DNA from 2 places in the Variovorax sp. GW821-FHT10B04 genome. Region 1 is predicted to be linked to the other one. Evidence: riboswitches for the same ligand, from Rfam matches in the RefSeq annotation. Region 1 holds a riboswitch; the other holds the start of a gene.
The links. Region 1 has a riboswitch for glycine ahead of AC07PZ_RS17875 (D-amino acid dehydrogenase). Riboswitches for the same ligand answer to the same signal wherever they lie in the genome.

Region 1 (10,093 bases):
TGCCGGAGATCGATCGGGTGAACAACCGGGTGACGCTGACGCTGCAGGGCGAGCCGTCGCGGCGGGTGTACGTGCGGCGGGTGAGCGTGGGCGGCAACAACCGCACGCGCGACGAAGTGATCCGCCGGGAATTCCGTCAGTACGAGGCGAGCTGGTACGACGGCGACAAGATCAAGCTGTCGCGCGACCGGGTGGACCGGCTGGGTTTCTTCACGGACGTGAACGTGGAGACGCAGGAGGTGGCGGGCTCGCCCGACCAGGTCGACCTGATGATCGACGTCAAGGAGAAGCCGACCGGGACGCTGCAGATCGGCGCGGGCTACTCCAGCACCGACAAGATCTCGCTGACCTTCGGCATCACCCAGGAAAACATCTTCGGCACGGGCAACTACCTGGGCCTGCAGGTCAACACGAGCAAGTACTACCAGACCGTGTCGATGACGGCCACCGACCCGTACTTCACCACCGGCGGCATCTCGCGGACGATCAACGTCTTCCATTCGGTCACCCGGCCGTACTACGAAGCGGACGGCAACTACAAGCTCACGACCGAGGGTGCATCGGTCAAGTTCGGCGTGCCCTTCAGCGAACTGGACACGGTGTACTTCGGCGTCGGCCTGGAACGTACGACCTTCAAGCCCGGAACCAACGGCGAGTACACGACGGTGGACGGCGTCTCGGTCTATACGGCCACGCCGCAGGCCTATCTCGACTACTTCCAGTGCACCGGCACCGTGCCGAGCGTGGTCTGCGCGCGCGACGGCATCACCAGCGTTCCGTTCACGGTCGGCTGGTCGCGCGACGACCGCGACAGCGCGCTGACGCCCACGCGCGGCCGCCTGCAGAGTGCGAACTTCGAGCTGGGCGTGGGCAACGACGTCCGCTACCTCAAGTCCAACTACCAATACCAGCAGTACTTCCCGCTGAGCAAGCAGTACACGCTGGCGCTCAACGGCGTGCTGGGCTATGGCCGCGCGCTGGGCGACACGACCTACCCGATCTTCAAGAACTTCTATGCGGGCGGCCTGGGCTCGATCCGCGGCTTCGAACAGAACTCGCTCGGCCCGCTGGACACCGTGACCGACGGCGCGCTCGGCGGCACCAAGAAGGCGATCTTCAACATGGAGCTGAGCACGCCGTTCCCCGGCGCCGGCAACGACCGCACGCTGCGGCTCTACAGCTTCTTCGACGTGGGCAACGTGTTCGCGTCGCGCACCGCGTCCATGACCGACGCGCAATGGAAGGCGCAGCAGGCGCTGCGCGCTTCGGTCGGCCTGGGCATCAGCTGGATCTCGCCGCTCGGTCCGCTGCGGCTGGCCTATGCGATCCCGATCAAGTACCAGCGCGCGGACGACGCCAACGGCATCGTGGCGGACCGCACGCAGCGCTTCCAGTTCCAGATCGGCACGGCGTTCTGACGGACACACTTTCTCCGTAAATCCTCCCGGATCGACGGTGATCCTCACTTTCGTCTCTCAAGGAGTTCGACATGACATTTTCTTTCCGCAGATCGACAGCCGCAGTCCTGGCACTCGCCCTGGCCGCGGGCACGGTGGCGGCGCAGGCCCAGACCGCCGCGCCAGCCGGCACGGCCCCGACCTATGTGGTGCCGGAGCCCGGCGTGGTGGTGGCCGCAGGCGCGCCGGCGTATGCCGTGGCATACCCGGCGCCCGTGTACGCCGCGCCCGTGGCCTACGTGCAGGCACCCGCGTACTACATCGATCCCGTGGCAACGGTGCTGACTGCCGTCGGCGTCGGCCTTCTGTTCGGCATCGGCGGGCACCATGGCGGCCCCGGACCCGGCCCGCGGCACTGGTAGGCCTCTCGGCACAGAGGACACCGGGTTGACCGCGCCATGCCCGCCTCGCTAAACTCGCCGCCGGATCCAGGAGAGTGCATGCCCCGCGCATGCCGCCGAAGGCGCAACCTCCCATACACGCTCAGGCCCGATACTGGTTCCGATTCACAGCCGACACTGGAGAGTGAAGCCCGCCCCACCGGCGCGGCTTCCACCGAAGGAGCAAGGGCGCGTCGCAAGGCGCGCCTGAATCTCTCAGGTACCAAGGACAGCGGGAGCGGCGCGAGAGGGCATGGCCCATCGTCTCGTGCCCGCACGCCCGCAGTCAGTCGCGGCGACGGACCCTGACCTCTCGTTCGCTCGTACGACAGCCTCCAGAGGTCCTCATGAAAATCATCGTTCTCGGCGCCGGCGTGACCGGCATCACTTCCGCCTGGTTCCTGCGCCAGGCCGGCCACGACGTCACCGTCATCGACCGCCAGCCCGCGGCCGGCCTTGAAACCAGCTTCGCCAACGGCGGACAGATCTCGGTGTCGCACGCCGAACCCTGGGCCAATCCGGGCGCTCCGCTCAAGGTGCTGAAGTGGCTCGGCAAGGAAGATTCGCCGCTGCTGTTCCGCCTGCGGCCGGACGTGCGCCAATGGCTCTGGGGCCTGGGCTTCCTGCGCGAATGCACGCCCGCACGCACCCGCCACAACATCCGCCAGATCGTGAACCTCGGCCTCTACAGCCGGGCCACGCTGCAGCAGCTCCGCGCCGACACCGGCCTGCAGTACGACCAGCGCACGCAGGGCATCCTGCACTTCTACACGAGCCAGGCCGAATTCGATGCGGCGCAGGCGCCGGCGCGCGTGATGCGCGAGTACGGCTGCGAGCTCGACATGAAGACCCCCGAGGAATGCGTGCAGATCGAACCCGCGCTCGCGCAATGCCGCGACCGCATCGTCGGCGGCAGCATGACGCCGAGCGACGAATCCGGCGATGCGCATCGCTTCACCCAGGAACTCGCGCGACGCTGCGCGGGCGCCGGCGTGGAGTTTCTCTACGACACGCGCATCCTCGGCATCGACCGCCGCGGCGACACGCTGCAGGCGGTGCGCGTGGCGGACCGCGACGGCGTGGTGCGCGACCTCTCGGCCGACCGCTTCGTGCTGTGCATGGGTTCATTCAGTGCCGGCTTCGCGCGGCAGCTGGGCATCTCGCTGAACATCTATCCGGCCAAGGGCTATTCGGTGACGCTGCCCGTGCTCGACCCGTCCAAGTCTTTCGGCGTGTCCCTCACGGACGACGAATACAAACTGGTGTTCTCCCGGCTGGGCGACCGGCTGCGCATCGCCGGCACGGCCGAGCTGAACGGCTACGACACCCACCTGAACGTGGTGCGCTGCGAAGCCATCGTGCGACGCGTGCGCGAACTGTTCCCCGAAATGACCGATGGCCGCGATGCGCAGTACTGGACCGGCCTGCGTCCCGCGACGCCGTCGAACGTGCCCTACATCGGCCGTTCGCGCATCGACAACCTGTACCTGAACACCGGGCACGGCACGCTCGGCTGGACACACTCGGCGGGTTCGGGCCGCGCGATCGCGGACATCGTGAGCGGCCAGATGCCGGACGTCGACTTCGCATTCACCGGCCTGCCGGCGCGCGATGGCCGGCCTCTCGCGCTTCGCGCCGCCTGAGGTTCAGCGCCTGGGCTTGCGCCTGGCGCCCGCACCGGTCGCCGCGGCGGGCGGTGCGGATTCGGCCGATTCCGATTCGCGCGCTTCGGGTGCCTGGGCACCGGGAAGCAGCCGCTCGATCACCTCGCGGTAGAGCGCCGCCAGAACCTCCGGATTGGCCGGCTGGTCGGTCACGCGGCGGAAAGCCGTGCCTTCGGCCAGCACCGCCATGAACTCGACGCGCGCAGCGGCTTCGGTCTCGGTCAGCGACGGATGGTCGAGCCGCACGGTGGCGAGCGCCTGGGCATGCAGCCGGCGGTCGGCGGCGCGCACCATCGCCGCCACCGTGGGGCTGCGCGCCGCCTCTGCCGTGACCTCGAGCAGCAGCACGCGGTCATCCGCCTCCGACGGCGACTCGTCGAACATCCGCGAGGCCAGCACCTGCGGCAGGTCCATCTGCCGGCCGGTGCTGGCGATCCAGGCGATGCGCTGCGACACGATCCGCTCCACGATCGCATGGACGATCGCTTCCTTGCTGGCGAAATAGCGGTAGATCTGGCCGACGCTCATCCGTGCTTCCTGGGCGATCTGCTGCATGCTGGCCGCGTGGAAACCATGGCGGACCACGCAGGCGCGCGCGGCGGCCACGATCTCGTCGCGTCGGATCTCATCGCGCAACGGCTTGGCGGGCCGTGTGGACATCGAAGCTTTTTCGGTTTTCACAATTTCTTTACTTGGCGGACACGTGAGGGTATCGACTATATTTGAGAATGAACGTTCACACTCAATTCGGACCGGATTCTTCCGACGGCATCTCCATGAAAACCTTACCCGTCCTGCTCGCCATGTCGCTGCTGATCGGCGCCTGCACCCAGAAACCGCCCGCCGCGGCACCCGGACCGGTGGAAGTCGGCGTCGTCACGCTGAAGACCGAACCGGTCGCGCTGAAGACCGAGCTCTCGGGGCGGACGTCGTCGGCACTGTCGTCCGAGGTACGCCCGCAGGTCGCGGGCATCATCAAGGCGCGGCTGTTCGAAGAAGGCAGCAACGTCAAGGCCGGCCAGGTGCTCTACCAGATCGACCCCGCCAGCTACCAGGCGACCTTCGATCAGGCCAAGGCCACGCTGGTCAATGCCGAGGCCGCCGTTTCCGCCGCGCGCCTGAAGGATGAACGCTACAAGGACCTGCTGAAGATCGAGGGCGTGTCGAAGCAGGACGCCGATGACGCCGCCACCGCCTACCAGCAGGCACTGGCCGCCGTCGCGCAGCAGAAGGCGTCCCTCGCCAGCGCGCGCATCAACCTCGACTACACCCAGATCCGCGCTCCGATCTCCGGACGCATCGGCAAGTCGAGCGTCACGCCGGGCGCGCTGGTCACGGCCGCCCAGACCACGGCGCTCGCCACCATCCGCACGCTCGATCCGATGTACGTCGATCTCACGCAGTCGAGCGCCGCGCTGCTGCAGTTGCGCCGCACGCTGGCCAAGGACGGTATGCGCGCCGGCAGCACCGACGCCAAGCTCCTCCTGGAGGACGGCTCCGAATACGCCCGCAAGGGCAAGCTGAAGTTCACCGAGATCGCGGTCGACGAGGCCACCGGCTCGGTGACGCTGCGCGCCGAGTTCCCGAACCCGGACGGCACGCTGCTGCCCGGCATGTTCGTGCGTGCGGTACTCGACGAGGCGATCGACCCCGCCGCCGTGCTCGCGCCGCAGCAGGGCGTCACGCGCGACCCGAAGGGCGACGCCACCGCACTGGTGCTGACCGCCGACAACAAGCTCGAGAGCCGCACCGTCACGACGCAGCGCGCGATCGACGACAAGTGGCTGATCTCCAGCGGCCTGGCCGCGGGCGACCGGCTGGTGGTGCAGGGCCTGAACAAGGTGAAGGCCGGCGACACGGTGAAGGCCGTCGACGTCGACCTGCAGGCCACGCCGAAGACTGCGGAGCGCTGAGCATGCTCGCCCAGTTCTTCGTCAAGCGGCCCATCTTCGCGTGGGTCATCGCGATCGTCATCATGCTGGCCGGCGCACTGTCGATCACCACGCTGCCGGTCTCCCAGTACCCGGACGTCGCACCGCCGACGATCCGCATCCAGGCTACCTACACCGGCGCCTCGGCGGAAACCGTCGAGAACAGCATCACGCAGATCCTGGAACAGCAGCTCACGGGCCTGGACGGGCTGCTGTACTTCGCATCGACCAGCAGCTCGGCCGGCACGGCGTCCATCAACGTCACCTTCAAACAGGGCACCAACCCCGACACGGCGCAGGTGCAGGTGCAGAACAAGGTGCAGCAGGCGCTCACGCGGCTGCCGACCGCCGTGCAGCAGCTCGGCGTCACCGTCACCAAGTCGCAGACCGACTTCCTGATGATCGTCGCGCTCTACGACCAGAAGGACAAGGCCAGCGCCACCGACATCGCCGACTACCTGGTGAGCAACCTGCAGGACCCGATCGCGCGTGTCGACGGCGTGGGCGGCGTGCAGGTGTTCGGCGCGCAGTACGCTATGCGGATCTGGCTCGACCCGACCAAGCTCGCGGCCTACAGCCTGATGCCGTCCGACGTGCAGTCGGCCATCGAGGCGCAGAACACGCAGGTGTCGGCCGGCAAGATCGGCGCGATCCCGGCCGCCGCCAACCAGCAGCTCAACGCGACCGTCACCGCGCAGTCCAAGCTGCAGACGCCCGACCAGTTCCGCGCCATCGTCGTGAAGCACGACACCACCGGCGCGGTGGTCAAGCTGGGCGACGTGGCACGGGTCGAACTCGGCAGCGAAAGCTACGACAACGTGACGCGCCTGAACGGCCATCCGGCCTCGGGGCTCGCGGTGCAGCTCGCACCCGGCGCCAATGCGCTGTCAACCGCGACGCGCGTGCGCACCATGGTCCAGCAGTTGCAGCACGGCATGCCCGACGGCTACCAGGTCGCCTACCCGAAGGACAGCACCAAGTTCATCAGCATCTCGATCGAGGAAGTGGTGAAGACGCTGTTCGAGGCGATCGCGCTGGTGGTGGTCGTGATGTTCGTCTTCCTGCAGAACTGGCGCGCCACGCTGATCCCGGCGATCGCGGTGCCGGTGGTGCTGCTCGGCACCTTCGGCGTGCTGTCGGTGTTCGGCTATTCGATCAACACGCTGACGATGTTCGGCATGGTGCTGTCGATCGGCCTGCTGGTGGACGACGCCATCGTGGTGGTCGAGAACGTCGAGCGGCTGATGCGCGAGGAGCACCTGTCGGCGCGCGAGGCGACCATCAAGTCGATGGGCGAGATCACCGGCGCACTGGTGGGCATCGCGACCGTGCTGTCGGCGGTGTTCCTGCCGATGGCCTTCTTCAGCGGCTCGACCGGCGTCATCTACCGGCAGTTCTCGATCACGATCGTCGCGTCGATGGTGCTGTCGGTGGTGGTCGCGCTGACCTTGACGCCGGCGCTCTGCGCCACGCTGCTCAAGCCGCACGACCACGACGCCGGCGCGCGCGGCTTCGCAGGCTGGTTCAACCGCAGCTTCGACAAGATGCTCGGCCGCTACGAAGGCCGCGTGGCGAAACTGCTGAAGGCGCCGCTGCGCTGGATGCTGATGTACGGCGTGATCATCGCGGCGCTCGCGGTGCTGTTCATGCGCCTGCCCACCGGCTTCCTGCCGACCGAGGACCAGGGCGAGGCGATGGTGCAGTTCACGCTGCCGGCCGGCGCCTCGGTGGCGCGCACGATGGAAGTCGCGAAAGAGGTCGAGAAGCACTTCCTGACCGAGGAGAAGGACAACACCGAAGCCGTCTTCACCATCTCGGGCTTCAACTTCAGCGGCAGCGGCCAGAACGCGGGGATGGCCTTCGTCGCGCTCAAGGACTGGAGCGAGCGCAGCGGCACGGCCAACCGGGCCGACACCATCTCGGGCCGCGCCACGCAGGCGCTGTCGAAGGTGCGCGACGCGCAGATCTTCGCGCTGAACCCGCCGGCGATCCAGGGCCTGGGCCAGTCCAATGGCTTCGAGTTCCAGCTGCAGGCCGACGCCGGCACCGACCGTGCCAAGCTGCAGACGATGCGCAACACGCTGCTGACGTCGGCCGCCAAGGACAGCCAGCTGAGCGCGGTGCGCAGCGGCGGCATGGAAGACACGCCGCAGCTCAAGGTCGACGTCGACCAGGCCAAGGCCTTCTCGCTCGGCCTGTCGCTCGCCGACATCAACGACACGCTGAGCTCGGCCTGGGCCGGCACATACGTCAACGACTTCATCGACCGCGCCCGCGTCAAGAAGGTCTACATCCAGGGCGACGCGCCTTTCCGTTCGAAGCCCGAGGACCTGGCGCAATGGCGCGTGCGCGGCAGCACCGATGCGATGACGCCCTTCTCCTCCTTCGCGACCACGCACTGGGCCTACGGCCCCGAGAGCCTGGCGCGCTACAACGGCCTGGCCTCGTACGCGATCCAGGGCTCGGCCGCCAGCGGCCAGAGCTCCGGTGCGGCGATGGACCGGATGGAGACGCTGGCCAACCAGCTGCCGGCCGGCACGCACTACGCCTGGAGCGGCCTGTCCTACCAGGAGCGCCTGGCCAGCGGGCAGACGCTGCAGCTCTACGCGATCTCGATCCTCGTGGTCTTCCTGTGCCTGGCGGCGCTGTATGAAAGCTGGTCGGTGCCGTTCTCGGTGTTGCTGGTGATCCCGCTCGGCGTGATCGGCGCGGTGCTCGGTGCCACGCTGCGCGGGCTGGAGAACGACGTGTACTTCCAGGTCGCGCTGCTCACCACCATCGGCCTGGCCGCGAAGAACGCGATCCTGATCGTCGAGTTCGCGGAAGCGGCCTACCAGCGCGGCACCGGCCTCGTGGCTTCGGCGATCGAAGGCGCGCGGCTGCGGCTGCGCCCGATCCTGATGACCTCGCTGGCCTTCATCGCGGGCGTGATGCCGCTCGCACTGTCGAGCGGCGCCGGCGCCAACAGCCGCATTTCGATCGGTACCGGCATCGTGGGCGGCACGTTCACCGCCACGCTGCTCGCCATCTTCTTCGTGCCGCTGTTCTTCGTGCTGGTGCGCAAGCTGTTCGGCGGCCGCACCGAAGCCGCCGCCCAAGGAAACTGACATGAGATCCCACACCCTCATCGCACTCGCGATCAGCACGCTGCTCGGCGCCTGCGGCACGATGGCGCCCGCCTACCAGCAGCCGGCGGCGCCGGTGCCGGCCACCTGGCCCAGCGGCGCCGCCTATGCGCCGGCCGATGCCAAGGCCGCTGCCGGGTCGGCCGGCACGGCCGCCACCGATCTCGCCTGGCGCGACTTCGTGCATGACGACCGGTTGCGCAAGGTCATCGCACAGGCGCTGGCCGACAGCCGCGACCTGCGCAAGACGCTCGCCGACATCGAGTCCGCACGCGCGCAGTACCGTGTGCAGCAGGCAGCCCAGCTGCCCACGGTCGACGCCGGCGTGAGCGGCAGCCGTGCGCGCAGCCTGTCGTCGACCTCGGGCAGCAGCAACACCACCGTGCAGACGCAGAGCTACACGGCCAACCTGGGCGTGAGTTCGTACGAGGTCGACCTGTTCGGCCGCGTGCGCAGCCTGACCGGCGCGGCGCTGGAGACCTATCTGGCGACCGAGGAAGCAGCGCGCACCACCCGCATCAGCCTGATCGCCGAGACCGCGACCGCCTGGATCGCCTACGCCGCCGACGGCAGCCAGCGCGCGATCGCGCAACGCACCATGGAAAGCGCCGAGCGCTCCATGACGCTCACGCGCAAGCGGCTCGAAGCCGGCGTGGCCTCGCGCGTCGACGTGCGGCAGGCCGAGACGGTCTACCAGCAGGCGCGCGCCGACGTCGCGAGCTACACGACCGCGGTCGCGCAGGATCGCAATGCGCTCGAACTGCTGGTCGGCAGCCGCGTCGACGATGCGCTGCTGCCCGACGCGCTGCCGACCGGCGGCGCCGACTGGGTCGCCGACGTGCCGGCCGGCGTGTCGTCGAGCGTGCTGCTGCAGCGCCCGGACGTGCTGCAGGCCGAGCACCAGCTGAAGTCGGCCAACGCGAACATCGGTGCCGCGCGCGCCGCGCTGTTCCCGTCGCTCACGCTGACCGCCGCCGGTGGCGTGGCCAGCGCGGCACTGTCGACGCTGCTGAGCGGCGGCGCCACGGTCTGGTCGCTGGCGCCCGCACTGAGCCTGCCGATCTTCGACGGCGGCGCCGGCCGCGCCAACGTGGCCTACGCCGAGGCCCAGCAGAAGGGCTACCTGGCGAGCTACGAACTGGCCATCCAGACCGCCTTCAAGGAAGTGGCGGACGCGCTCGCGCGGCGCGGCACCATGCAGGAACAACTGGCGGCGCAGACCGACCTGGTGAGCGCCGCGCAGGACAGCTACGACCTGTCGAACGCGCGCTACACGAAGGGCGTCGACACCTTCCTCAACGCGCTCGATTCGCAGCGCACGCTCTACAGCGCCCAGCAGACGCTGGTCACGGCGCGCCAGACCGCGCTGGCCAACCAGGTGTTGCTGTACCGCGTGCTCGGCGGCGGCGCGGCGCTGGGAGAATCGGCGCCATGGACTTCCTCGACGCCCTGAGGGCGCTCTGGCATGCGTTGCTGATGCTGGGCCGGCTGCTGGGCAAGCTGCTGGACCTGCTCCCCTGAGTGCGCCTTTGCGCG
Region 2 (10,093 bases), on a different contig from region 1:
AGGGCCAGAACCGCCGCCTGTTCGCTCGTGACGTCCCACGGATGGAACAGGTCGAGCTCGGGATGGGTCTTGGAAATGTCGTCCTCGTCGGGTAACCCGCCGACCGGGTCTTCCGCGGTGAAGCGCGCGATGTCGTATGCGGCCTGCACCGTCTGGGCGATCGCGGCATCGGAGAAATCGGAGGTGCTCGCGTTGCCGCGGCGATTGCCGACGTAGACCGTGACGCCGAGCGACTTGTCGCGGTTGCGCTCGACGTTCTCCAGTTCGCCCTTGCGTACCGAGACGCTGAGCCCGCAGCCCTCGGAGGCTTCGGCGCCGGCGTCGGTGGCGCCCAGCTTCTTGGCGTGCGCCAGGGCCGAATCGACCAGGTTTTCAAAGAAGGAGCGGCTGTAGGCGAAGCCGGATTCGACGCGCGAGGAGGATGTCTTCATGTGTTGGCTATGATACTTGCGCCCCCCGGAACCCCGCGGAGCGGCAACAGATTCCCCCTCATGTCCCGCAAACCCAAAAAAGGCTATTTCGTCCGTGGACAGTTCGTTGCCGAAGGCAGCGAGCTCGACCTTGAGCTCAAACGCGAGCTCAAGGGTACCGACGACGCCAGCAAAACCGATCTCAAACGCGAGAGCACCGAACTGCAGAAGCTCGGCGAGGGCCTGCTCGGCCTGCGCGCCGGCCTGTTCGACAAGCTCCCGCTCGGCGAAAAGCTCACCGACGCCGTCGTCGAAGCCCGCCGTATCACCAACTTCGAGGGCAAGCGCCGGCAGATGCAGTTCGTCGGCAAGCTCATGCGCGGCCTCGACCCCGAGGTGCTCGAGAGCGTGCGTGCAGCGCTGCAGGAGCAGCACCGCGCGCCCGCCGAGGAAACCGCCACGCTCCACGAAGCCGAGCGCTGGCGCGACCTGCTGATCGCCGACGACGACGCGATGGGCGGCTGGATCGAGACCCATCCGGCCACCGACATCCAGCAACTGCGCGCCCTCGTGCGCCAGGCGCGCAAGGACATCAAGGCCGGCCCGGCCGGCGAGGCACCTCGCCAGGGCAAGGCCTACCGCGAAGTGTTCCAGCTGGTGCGCGCCCAACTGTCCGTGCACGACGACGGCGATCGCGCGGCAGAAGCCGGCGAGCAGTCGCGCGAAGAAGACGCATGACGGCGTTCGACCCCGTTCGCATCGGCATCGTCTCGGTCAGCGACCGGGCCTCCACCGGCGTCTACGAGGACAAGGGCCTGCCGGCTCTCAAGGACTGGCTCACGCGCGCATTGCGCAATCCGATCGACTTCGAAGCCCGGCTGATTCCCGACGAGCAGGCCGGCATCAGCGCGACCCTGGTCGAACTGGTCGATGCCGGCTGTTCGCTGGTGCTGACCACCGGCGGCACCGGCCCCGCGCTGCGCGACGTCACGCCCGAGGCGACGCTCGCCGTGGCGCACAAGGAGATGCCGGGCTTCGGCGAGCAGATGCGGCAGATCAGCCTGCGCTTCGTGCCGACCGCGATCCTGTCGCGCCAGGTGGCGGTGATCCGCGACCGGAGCCTGATCCTGAACCTGCCCGGCCAGCCGAAGGCGATCGCCGAAACGCTCGAAGGGCTGAAGAACGCCGACGGCTCGCAGGCCGTGCCCGGCATCTTCGCCGCGGTGCCCTATTGCATCGACCTGATCGGCGGCCCGTACCTCGAAACGGACGACGCCGTCTGCAAGGCCTTTCGGCCCAAGTCCGCGCTGCGCCCGGCGCGCTGAAACGCCGCACGCGCACCCGAGAAAACCCGGTGCCGCGAGGCGCTGCCTGCGCCGGACGTGCGCATTAGACTGCTCCGAAAAACGGAGACCTCATGCACATCGTCATCACCGGCGGCGCCGGATTCCTGGGTGCACGCCTTGCGCGCACGCTGCTCGCGCGCCGCACGCTCTCTTTGGCCGGCGCCGCGCCGGCGCCCATCACCCGGATCACGCTGGTCGACCGCGCAGCAGCGCCGGCCGACCTGGCCGCGGATGCGCGCGTCGCGCAGGTCGTCGGCGACCTGAACGAGCTGCTGGCCGGCGCACCGCAGCGCGTGCTGCCGTCTGACGCTTCGGCGGTGTTCCACCTGGCGGCCGCGGTCAGCGGTGAATGCGAGGCCGACTTCGACCTCGGCATGCGCAGCAACTTCGCAGCCACCCACGCGCTGCTGGAGGTCTGCCGGCAATCGGGCCGCGCGCCCGTACTGGTGTTCTCCAGCTCGCTCGCGGTCTTCGGCAGTTCGCCCGAGCTGCCGCTGCCCGACGTCATCCAGGACCAGACGCTGCCCACGCCGCTGAGCAGCTACGGCATCCAGAAGGTGATCGGCGAGCAACTGGTGGCCGACTACACGCGCAAGGGTTTCATCCACGGCCGCAGCGTGCGGCTGATGACGGTCAGCGTGCGCCCCGGCAAGCCCAATGGCGCGGCCTCGGGCTTCTTCAGCGGCATGTTCCGCGAGCCGCTGGCCGGGCTCCGTGCGCCCTGCCCGGTGCCCGACGCCACACCGGTGGCGATCGCCTCGCCCGCACGCACGATCGAAGGCCTCATCCGAGCAGCCGAGGCGAGCGACGCCGACTGGGGGCCGCGCATCGCCGTCAACCTGCCGTCGCTCCCGACCACGGTCGGCGAGATGGCGGCCGCGCTCGGCCGGGTGGCCGGTCCGGCGGCCCAGGCCTTGCTGGACCGCACGCCGGACCCGGCGATCGCCCGCATCGTGAAGACCTGGCCCGGCCGCTTTGAATGGACCCGTGCCCGCGCACTGGGCCTTGCCGCCGACGACAGCGTCGACGAGATCATTCGGGATTACGTCCGTGAAAATCCCGACGCGGCGAAGGGACTTCCGGCTGCATAGTCGAGATGCTGTGGCAAGCACGCAGCAACCATCGCATCCGCGACGGAACACCCGGAGCCTCGCTCCGGCCAGCCATGCATAACCACACTTAGAGACAGCATGAACTCCATCGAGCAGAGAACCATTTCGAAGATCAGTTGGCGGCTGCTGCCGCTGCTGATGGTCAGTTATTTCGTCGCCTACCTGGATCGCGTGAATCTCGGTTTCGCGGGCGCGGCGATGTCCAAGGACCTGGGCTTCACCGGCGCGATCTTCGGCAGCGCCGCCGGCATCTTCTTCATCGCGTACTTCCTGTTCGAAGTGCCGAGCAACCTGGCGCTGGAACGCTTCGGCGCACGCCGCTGGATCGCGCGGATCATGTTCAGCTGGGGTGTCATTTCCGCGGCGCAGGCCTGGGTCGGCAGCGCCACCAGCTTCAACGTCGTGCGCTTCCTGCTCGGCATTGCCGAGGCCGGCTTCTTTCCCGGCGTGATCTTCTACATCACGCTGTGGTTCCCGGCGGCCTACCGCGCCCGCATCGTGGGCTGGTTCATGTTCGCCATTCCGATCTCGACGGTGATCGGCTCGCCGATTTCGGGCTACATCCTCAACATGGACGGCGTCGGCGGCATGCACGGCTGGCAATGGCTGTTCATCCTGGAAGCCATCCCCGCGGTGATCCTGACCTTCTTCGTGCTGCTGTACCTGCCCGACGGCCCCAAGGAAGCCAAGTGGCTGACCAACGAGGAACGCGACTGGCTGCAGACCACGCTGGACGCAGAGCGCCGCAACCGCGAGTCGATCCATCGCATTTCGTGGAAGCAGTCGCTGCTCAACTGGCGCGTGATCGGCCTCGGATTCGTCTACATGGGCATCACGGTGCCGCTCTACGGACTGGGCTTCTTCCTGCCCCAGATCATCAAGGGCTTCGGCGGCCTGGGCAACGTCGAGATCGGCTTCATCAACGCCTTCCCGTACCTCATCGGCGCCATCGCCATGATCTATTGGACGCGCTGGTCGGACGCCCGCAAGGAGCGCAAGTGGTTCGTGCTCGTACCGCTCGCCTGCATCTTCGTGGGCCTGGTCGCGGCATCGCAGATCAGCGCACCGGTGCCCAAGATGGCGGCGGTCACGCTGGCAGCCCTGGGCATCTTCACCGCGCTGCCCACGTTCTGGACGCTGCCGACCGCCCTTCTGAGCGGCACCGCCGCCGCCGCCGGCATCGCGTGGATCAACTCGATCGGCAACCTCGGCGGCTACATCGGCCCGACGATCTTCGGCACGCTGCGCGACAAGATGGGCAACGACATCTACGCCGTGCTGTTCCTGGCGCTGCTGTCGGTCGTGGCCTTTGCGCTGGTGCTGCTCATCGGGCACGACAAGCGCGCCGAGGAAGTGCCGCAGCCCGCGCACGCCTGACAAAGTCGGCGATTCGCGCTGACCCGCCGAGGATTCCACTACACTCGACGGGTCAGGAGAGAGCCCCGCCACGCGGGGCCGCCGAAGGCGCAGGAACCATCCGAACGCTCAGGCAAAAGGACTGACGAGGCGCCCGTTCACACGGGCGTTTCCTTGCTGGAGAGAGATGTCCACGTCGCGCGATCCGCACGAGATTCGCACGATGGAGGCCATCCACCGAAGGAGCAAACCCCGATCGTGGGGCGAATCTCTCAGGTAGAGCGGACAGCAGGGGTGGCCCATGATTTGCGTCATGGAATGAAACTGCCCCTTTGCTCCTGGAGTGCGCCTTGGCCGCTGCATCCGCCGATCTGCTCAAGACACCTCTTCACGACCTGCACGTCGAACTCGGCGCGCGCATGGTCCCCTTTGCCGGCTATTCGATGCCGGTGCAGTACCCCGCCGGCCTGATGGCCGAGCACAAGCACACCCGCACGGCCGCAGGCCTGTTCGACATCTCCCACATGGGCCAGCTGCGGCTGGTCGGCCCCGACGCCGCAGCGGCCTTCGAGAGCCTGATGCCGGTCGACGTGATCGGCCTGGCGCCGGGCAAGCAGCGCTACGGACTGCTGCTGAACGACGCCGGCGGCATCCTCGACGACCTGATGTTCTTCAACGAAGGCGGCGATTCGCTCTTCGTGATCGTCAACGGCGCGTGCAAGGTGGCCGACATCGCGCACCTGCAGGCACGGATCGGCGCGCGCTGCAGCGTGCAGCCGATGCCCGATCACGCCCTGCTCGCACTGCAGGGGCCGCAGGCCGCCGCCGTGCTGGCGCGCCTCTCGCCGGGCATCGAGCGCTTCGTCTTCATGACCGGCGGTGCGGTGCGGATCGGCGGCATCGCCGCCTTCGCCACCCGCAGCGGCTACACCGGCGAGGACGGCTTCGAGATCTCCGTCGCCGCGGCCGATGCCGACGCACTCGCGCGCCTGCTGCTCGCGCAGCCGGAGGTGCAGCCGATCGGCCTGGGCGCGCGCAACTCGCTGCGACTCGAAGCCGGCCTGTGCCTGTACGGCAACGACATCGACGAAGGCACGACGCCGGTCGAGGCCTCGCTCAACTGGGCGATCCAGAAAGTGCGCCGCAGCGGCGGCGCGCGCGAAGGGGGCTTCCCCGGTGCCGGGAAGATCCTCGCGCAGCTCACCGCATCGGCAGGCACCGCCGGCCATCTCGACCATGACACGCTGACGCGCCGCCGGGTCGGCCTGGTCGCGCTGGAACGCATTCCGGTGCGCGACGGCACGCCGCTCGAGTCGTTCGAGGGTCAGCCGATCGGGCAGGTCACGAGCGGCCTGCTCGGCCCGAGCGTGGACCGGCCGATCGCCATGGGCTACGTGGCCACCGCGTTCGCCGAACCCGGCACGCGCCTGCAGGCCATCGTGCGCGGCAAGCCGGTGCCGATGGAAGTCTGCACGCTGCCCTTCCTGCCCGCCCGATACTTCCGGGGCTGAGCACTTTCGCCAGATCTAACCTCACACGCTTTCAAGGAGCACCCCATGACCATCAAGTACACCAAGGACCACGAATGGGTCCAGAGCGAAGGCGATGCGCCGCTCACCGTCGGCATCACCGTGCATGCGCAGGACGCGCTGGGTGACGTCGTGTTCGTCGACCTGCCCGAGATCGGCGCGAGCTTCGCCCAGGGCGAAGTGGCCGGCGTCGTCGAATCGGTGAAGGCCGCGGCCGACGTGTACATGCCGATCTCCGGTGAGATCACCGAGGTCAACGAGGCGCTGCGCGCCGACCCGTCGCTGGCCAACAGCGACCCGAACGGCGCCGGCTGGTTCTTCAAGGTGAAACCGTCGGACCCGGCGCAGTTCGACGCGCTTCTCGAAGCCGCCGACTACGACAAGTTCGCTGCTGAATCGTGAGCCTCCCGGCTTGCCACTTCGTGTGCTTCGCCACCTCCCGAGGAGGGGGCTCGGCCGCCTTGGGGCGGCCCGGCGGCGGCCGAATCTTGAGCCTCCCGGCTTGCCACTTCGTGTGCTTCGCCACCTCCCGAGGAGGGGGCTCGGCCGCCTTGGGGCGGCCCGGCGGCGGCCGAATCTCCTGAGCCGACGCCGCGTCTTATCAGCCACACCCTTTTTTTGTTCCGTACCCTGATCACCCGCGCCATGCCGACATCCTTCCCTTCCCTCCATGACCTCGAGAACGCCGAGGAATTCCTGGCCCGCCACATCGGCATCGATGCGGCGGACGAGGCGCGGATGCTGCCGGTGATCGGTGCGGCGACGCGGGCCGAGCTGATCGACGGCATCGTGCCCGCGGCCATCCGCCGCACGGCGCCGATGCAGTTGCCGGCACCGGTCACCGAAGCGGCCGCGCTGGCCGAGCTCAAGGCGATCGCGGCGAAGAACAAGGTGCTGAAGAGCTTCATCGGCCAGGGCTACTACGGCACGCACACGCCAGGCGTGATCCTGCGCAACGTGCTCGAGAACCCGGCCTGGTACACGGCCTACACGCCCTACCAAGCCGAGATCTCGCAGGGCCGCATGGAGGCGCTGGTCAACTTCCAGACCATGGTCGTCGACCTGACCGGCATGGCCATCGCCAATGCCTCGATGCTCGACGAAGCCACGGCCGCGGCCGAGGCCATGACGCTCGCCAAGCGCAGCGTCAAGTCGAAGAGCAACACCTTCGTGGTCGCGGGCGACTGCCATCCGCAGACCATCGAAGTGATCCGCACGCGCGCGGCGCCGCTCGGCATCGCTGTGGTCGTCGCCGACTCGGCGCCCGCGTGGGAAGCGGCCCTGGCCGGTGACTGCTTCGCGGCGCTGATGCAGTACCCCGCCTCCAGCGGCTGGGTCCAGGACTGGAGCGCCGACGTGAAGCGCCTGCACGACAAGCAGGCCGCTGCGATCTTCGCGACCGACCTGCTCGCGCTCACGCTGCTGGTGCCGCCCGGCGAATGGGGCGCCGACATCGTCGTCGGCAGCACGCAGCGCTTCGGCATGCCGATGGGTTGCGGCGGCCCGCACGCGGCCTTCCTGGCCTGCCGCGACGAATTCAAGCGCTCGATGCCCGGCCGCCTGGTCGGCGTGAGCGTCGACGTGCACGGCCATCCGGCCTACCGGCTCGCGCTGCAGACGCGCGAGCAGCACATCCGCCGCGAGAAGGCGACGTCCAACATCTGCACGGCGCAGGTGCTGCCGGCGGTCATCGCGAGCCTGTACGCGGTCTATCACGGGCCGCAGGGGCTGACCCGCATTGCACGCCGGGTCGCGTCGTACACGGCGATCCTGGCCGCGGGCCTGGCCCAGCTCGGCTACACACGCACCCACCACGGCAGCGCCTTCGACACGATCTGCCTGAAGACCGACGCCGAGACGCAGCCGCTGATCGCCCGCGCGCTCGAAGCCGGCATGAACCTGCGCGCCGCCTGGAACGACTACCTCGTGATCTCGCTCGACGAGACGACCACCCGCGACGACGTCGCGCAACTCTGGGCGGTCTTCGCACGCGAAGGCAGTGCGCTGCCTGCGTTCGACGCCTTCGAGGCCGGCGTCGAGCCGCTGATCCCGGCCGCGCTGCGCCGCACCAGCGCCTTCCTCACGCATCCGGTGTTCAACACGCACCACAGCGAAACGGCGATGCTGCGCTACATCCGTTCGCTGTCCGACAAGGACCTCGCGCTCGACCGCAGCATGATCCCGCTGGGCAGCTGCACGATGAAGCTCAACGCGACCAGCGAGATGATCCCGATCACCTGGCCCGAGTTCGCGCAGGTGCATCCCTTTGCGCCGGCCGACCAGTTGCAGGGCTATGCCGAGCTCGACCAGCAGCTGCGCGACTGGCTCTGCCAGGCGACCGGCTATGCCGGCATCAGCCTGCAGCCCAACGCGGGCTCGCAGGGCGAATACGCCGGCCTGCTCGCGATCAAGGCCTTCCACGAGGCCAAGGGCCAGGGCCACCGCAACGTCTGCCTGATTCCGTCGTCGGCCCATGGCACCAACCCGGCGAGCGCGCAGATGGCCGGCATGCAGGTGGTGGTCACCGCCTGCGACACGCAGGGCAACGTCGACATCGACGACCTGAAGCGCGCCTGCGAGAAGCACGGCGACAAGCTCGCCGCGGTGATGATCACCTACCCGAGCACGCACGGCGTGTTCGAGACCCGCGTGAAGGAACTCTGCGAGATCGTGCATGCACACGGCGGTCGGGTGTACGTCGACGGCGCCAACATGAACGCGCTGGTCGGCATCGCCGCACCCGGCCAGTTCGGCGGCGACGTGAGCCATCTGAACCTGCACAAGACCTTCTGCATCCCACACGGCGGCGGCGGCCCGGGCGTCGGCCCGGTCTGCGTGGTGGAAGACCTCGTGCCCTACCTGCCCGGCCACGCGACCGGCGGCATCGCGTCGCCCGTGGGGGCCGTGTCGGCCGCGCCGCTGGGCAATGCCGCGGTGCTGCCGATCAGCTGGATGTACTGCCGGATGATGGGCTCGGTCGGGCTGCAGGCGGCCACCGAGACCGCGATCCTCAGCGCCAACTACATCAGCGCCCGGCTGCGCGACCACTACCCGACGCTGTATGCCAGCGCCAACGGCCACGTCGCGCACGAATGCATCCTGGACCTGCGTCCGTTGAAGGAAACCAGCGGCGTCACGGCCGAGGACGTCGCCAAGCGCCTGATCGACTACGGCTTCCATGCGCCGACGCTGAGCTTCCCGGTGCCCGGCACGCTGATGGTCGAGCCGACCGAGAGCGAGCCGCTGGTCGAACTCGACCGCTTCATCGACGCGATGATCGCGATCCGCGGCGAGATCCGGCGCGTCGAGGAAGGCGTCTGGCCGAAGGACGACAACCCGCTCAAGCATGCGCCGCACACGGCGGCCAGCCTGCTGTCGAGCGATTGGTCGCGGCCCTATGCGCGCGAACTGGGCGCGTTCCCGCTGGCCAGCCTGCGTCATGCGAAGTACTGGTCGCCGGTCGGCCGCGTGGACAACGTGTACGGCGACCGCAACCTGTTCTGCAGTTGCCTGCCGATCGGCGACTACACGGACGAAGCGGCCTGAACATGCGGACCCCGGCGCTGAGCGCCGGAGGCGTCAGACCCGGCGGCCAGTGACCGCCTGCACCACGCGCGCCACGCCGCCCGTGCCGCTCGCCGCTCGGCCGATGAAGGCGCTGCCGGCCATGCCCGCCAGCGTGCGGCCCAGCACACTGCGGTTGCGGTTGGCGGCGATCAGCAGCAGCACGCCGATGCCGAGCACGATCAGGTGCTCGCCCGGAAAGTCGGAGCGGTCCTGATCCAGGGCGCGCAGCTTGTCGACGATCGAGTCGGTCTTCGTGGTTTCCATGGCAGTGGATCTCCCGGTCCAAAAGCTCAGGGATACCGGGGCCTGCGCGCGGCCGATGTAGGCCACGGCCAATCGCGGGCAACGGAATCGGGCGCGACCGCGGCGATCGCAGCCGCCGCAGTCGTTGCGATTACGGCGTCGACTTCGGCTTCTTCAGCACGGCGCCCGTTGCCACCTGCGCGCGGAAGGCGCGCAGCTGGGTCTTGAGCCGGCGCTCGTTGACGAGCCCGACCCGCACCATCATCTTCTGGCCGCTGGACAGCGACTCGAGCTGCGGGTCGGCGAACTCGTAGCGCACCCAGGGACGGCTCAGCGCCATCGGCTCGCCGTTCTCGCCCTTCACCTCGGTCAGCATCACGCGCGGCGCCTCGGCCGGCTCGGGCGCCTGCAACAGATGGTCGATCACGCCGACGAGCCGGTCGTTGAAGTAGCGGCCCGGATAGCCGAGCTCTTCATAGGCCTGCTGGAACAGCGGATAGAGCCGTGCATACACCGCCGCGGCGCGCGCC

Region 2: it holds a riboswitch for glycine, as region 1 does, so the genes downstream of both, gcvT (glycine cleavage system aminomethyltransferase GcvT) here and AC07PZ_RS17875 (D-amino acid dehydrogenase) in region 1, are expected to answer to the same signal.

What each region holds. Positions count from the first base shown of each region.
Region 1 is NZ_JBWKNQ010000007.1:80-10,172, forward strand. It holds partial or broken gene bamA (outer membrane protein assembly factor BamA) at 1-1,418, shown strand, start outside; gene AC07PZ_RS17870 (hypothetical protein) at 1,490-1,819, shown strand; glycine riboswitch at 1,877-1,965, shown strand; glycine riboswitch at 1,966-2,080, shown strand; gene AC07PZ_RS17875 (D-amino acid dehydrogenase) at 2,185-3,480, shown strand; gene AC07PZ_RS17880 (TetR/AcrR family transcriptional regulator) at 3,484-4,161, opposite strand; gene AC07PZ_RS17885 (efflux RND transporter periplasmic adaptor subunit) at 4,278-5,414, shown strand; gene AC07PZ_RS17890 (efflux RND transporter permease subunit) at 5,417-8,539, shown strand; gene AC07PZ_RS17895 (efflux transporter outer membrane subunit) at 8,541-10,010, shown strand.
Region 2 is NZ_JBWKNQ010000013.1:89,138-99,230, forward strand. It holds gene pmbA (metalloprotease PmbA) at 1-431, opposite strand, end outside; gene yjgA (ribosome biogenesis factor YjgA) at 492-1,148, shown strand; gene mog (molybdopterin adenylyltransferase) at 1,175-1,735, shown strand; gene denD (D-erythronate dehydrogenase) at 1,828-2,847, shown strand; gene AC07PZ_RS26140 (MFS transporter) at 2,947-4,245, shown strand; glycine riboswitch at 4,289-4,379, shown strand; glycine riboswitch at 4,392-4,523, shown strand; gene gcvT (glycine cleavage system aminomethyltransferase GcvT) at 4,575-5,735, shown strand; gene gcvH (glycine cleavage system protein GcvH) at 5,781-6,155, shown strand; gene gcvP (aminomethyl-transferring glycine dehydrogenase) at 6,399-9,299, shown strand; gene AC07PZ_RS26160 (hypothetical protein) at 9,333-9,584, opposite strand; gene AC07PZ_RS26165 (DUF3014 domain-containing protein) at 9,715-10,093, opposite strand, start outside.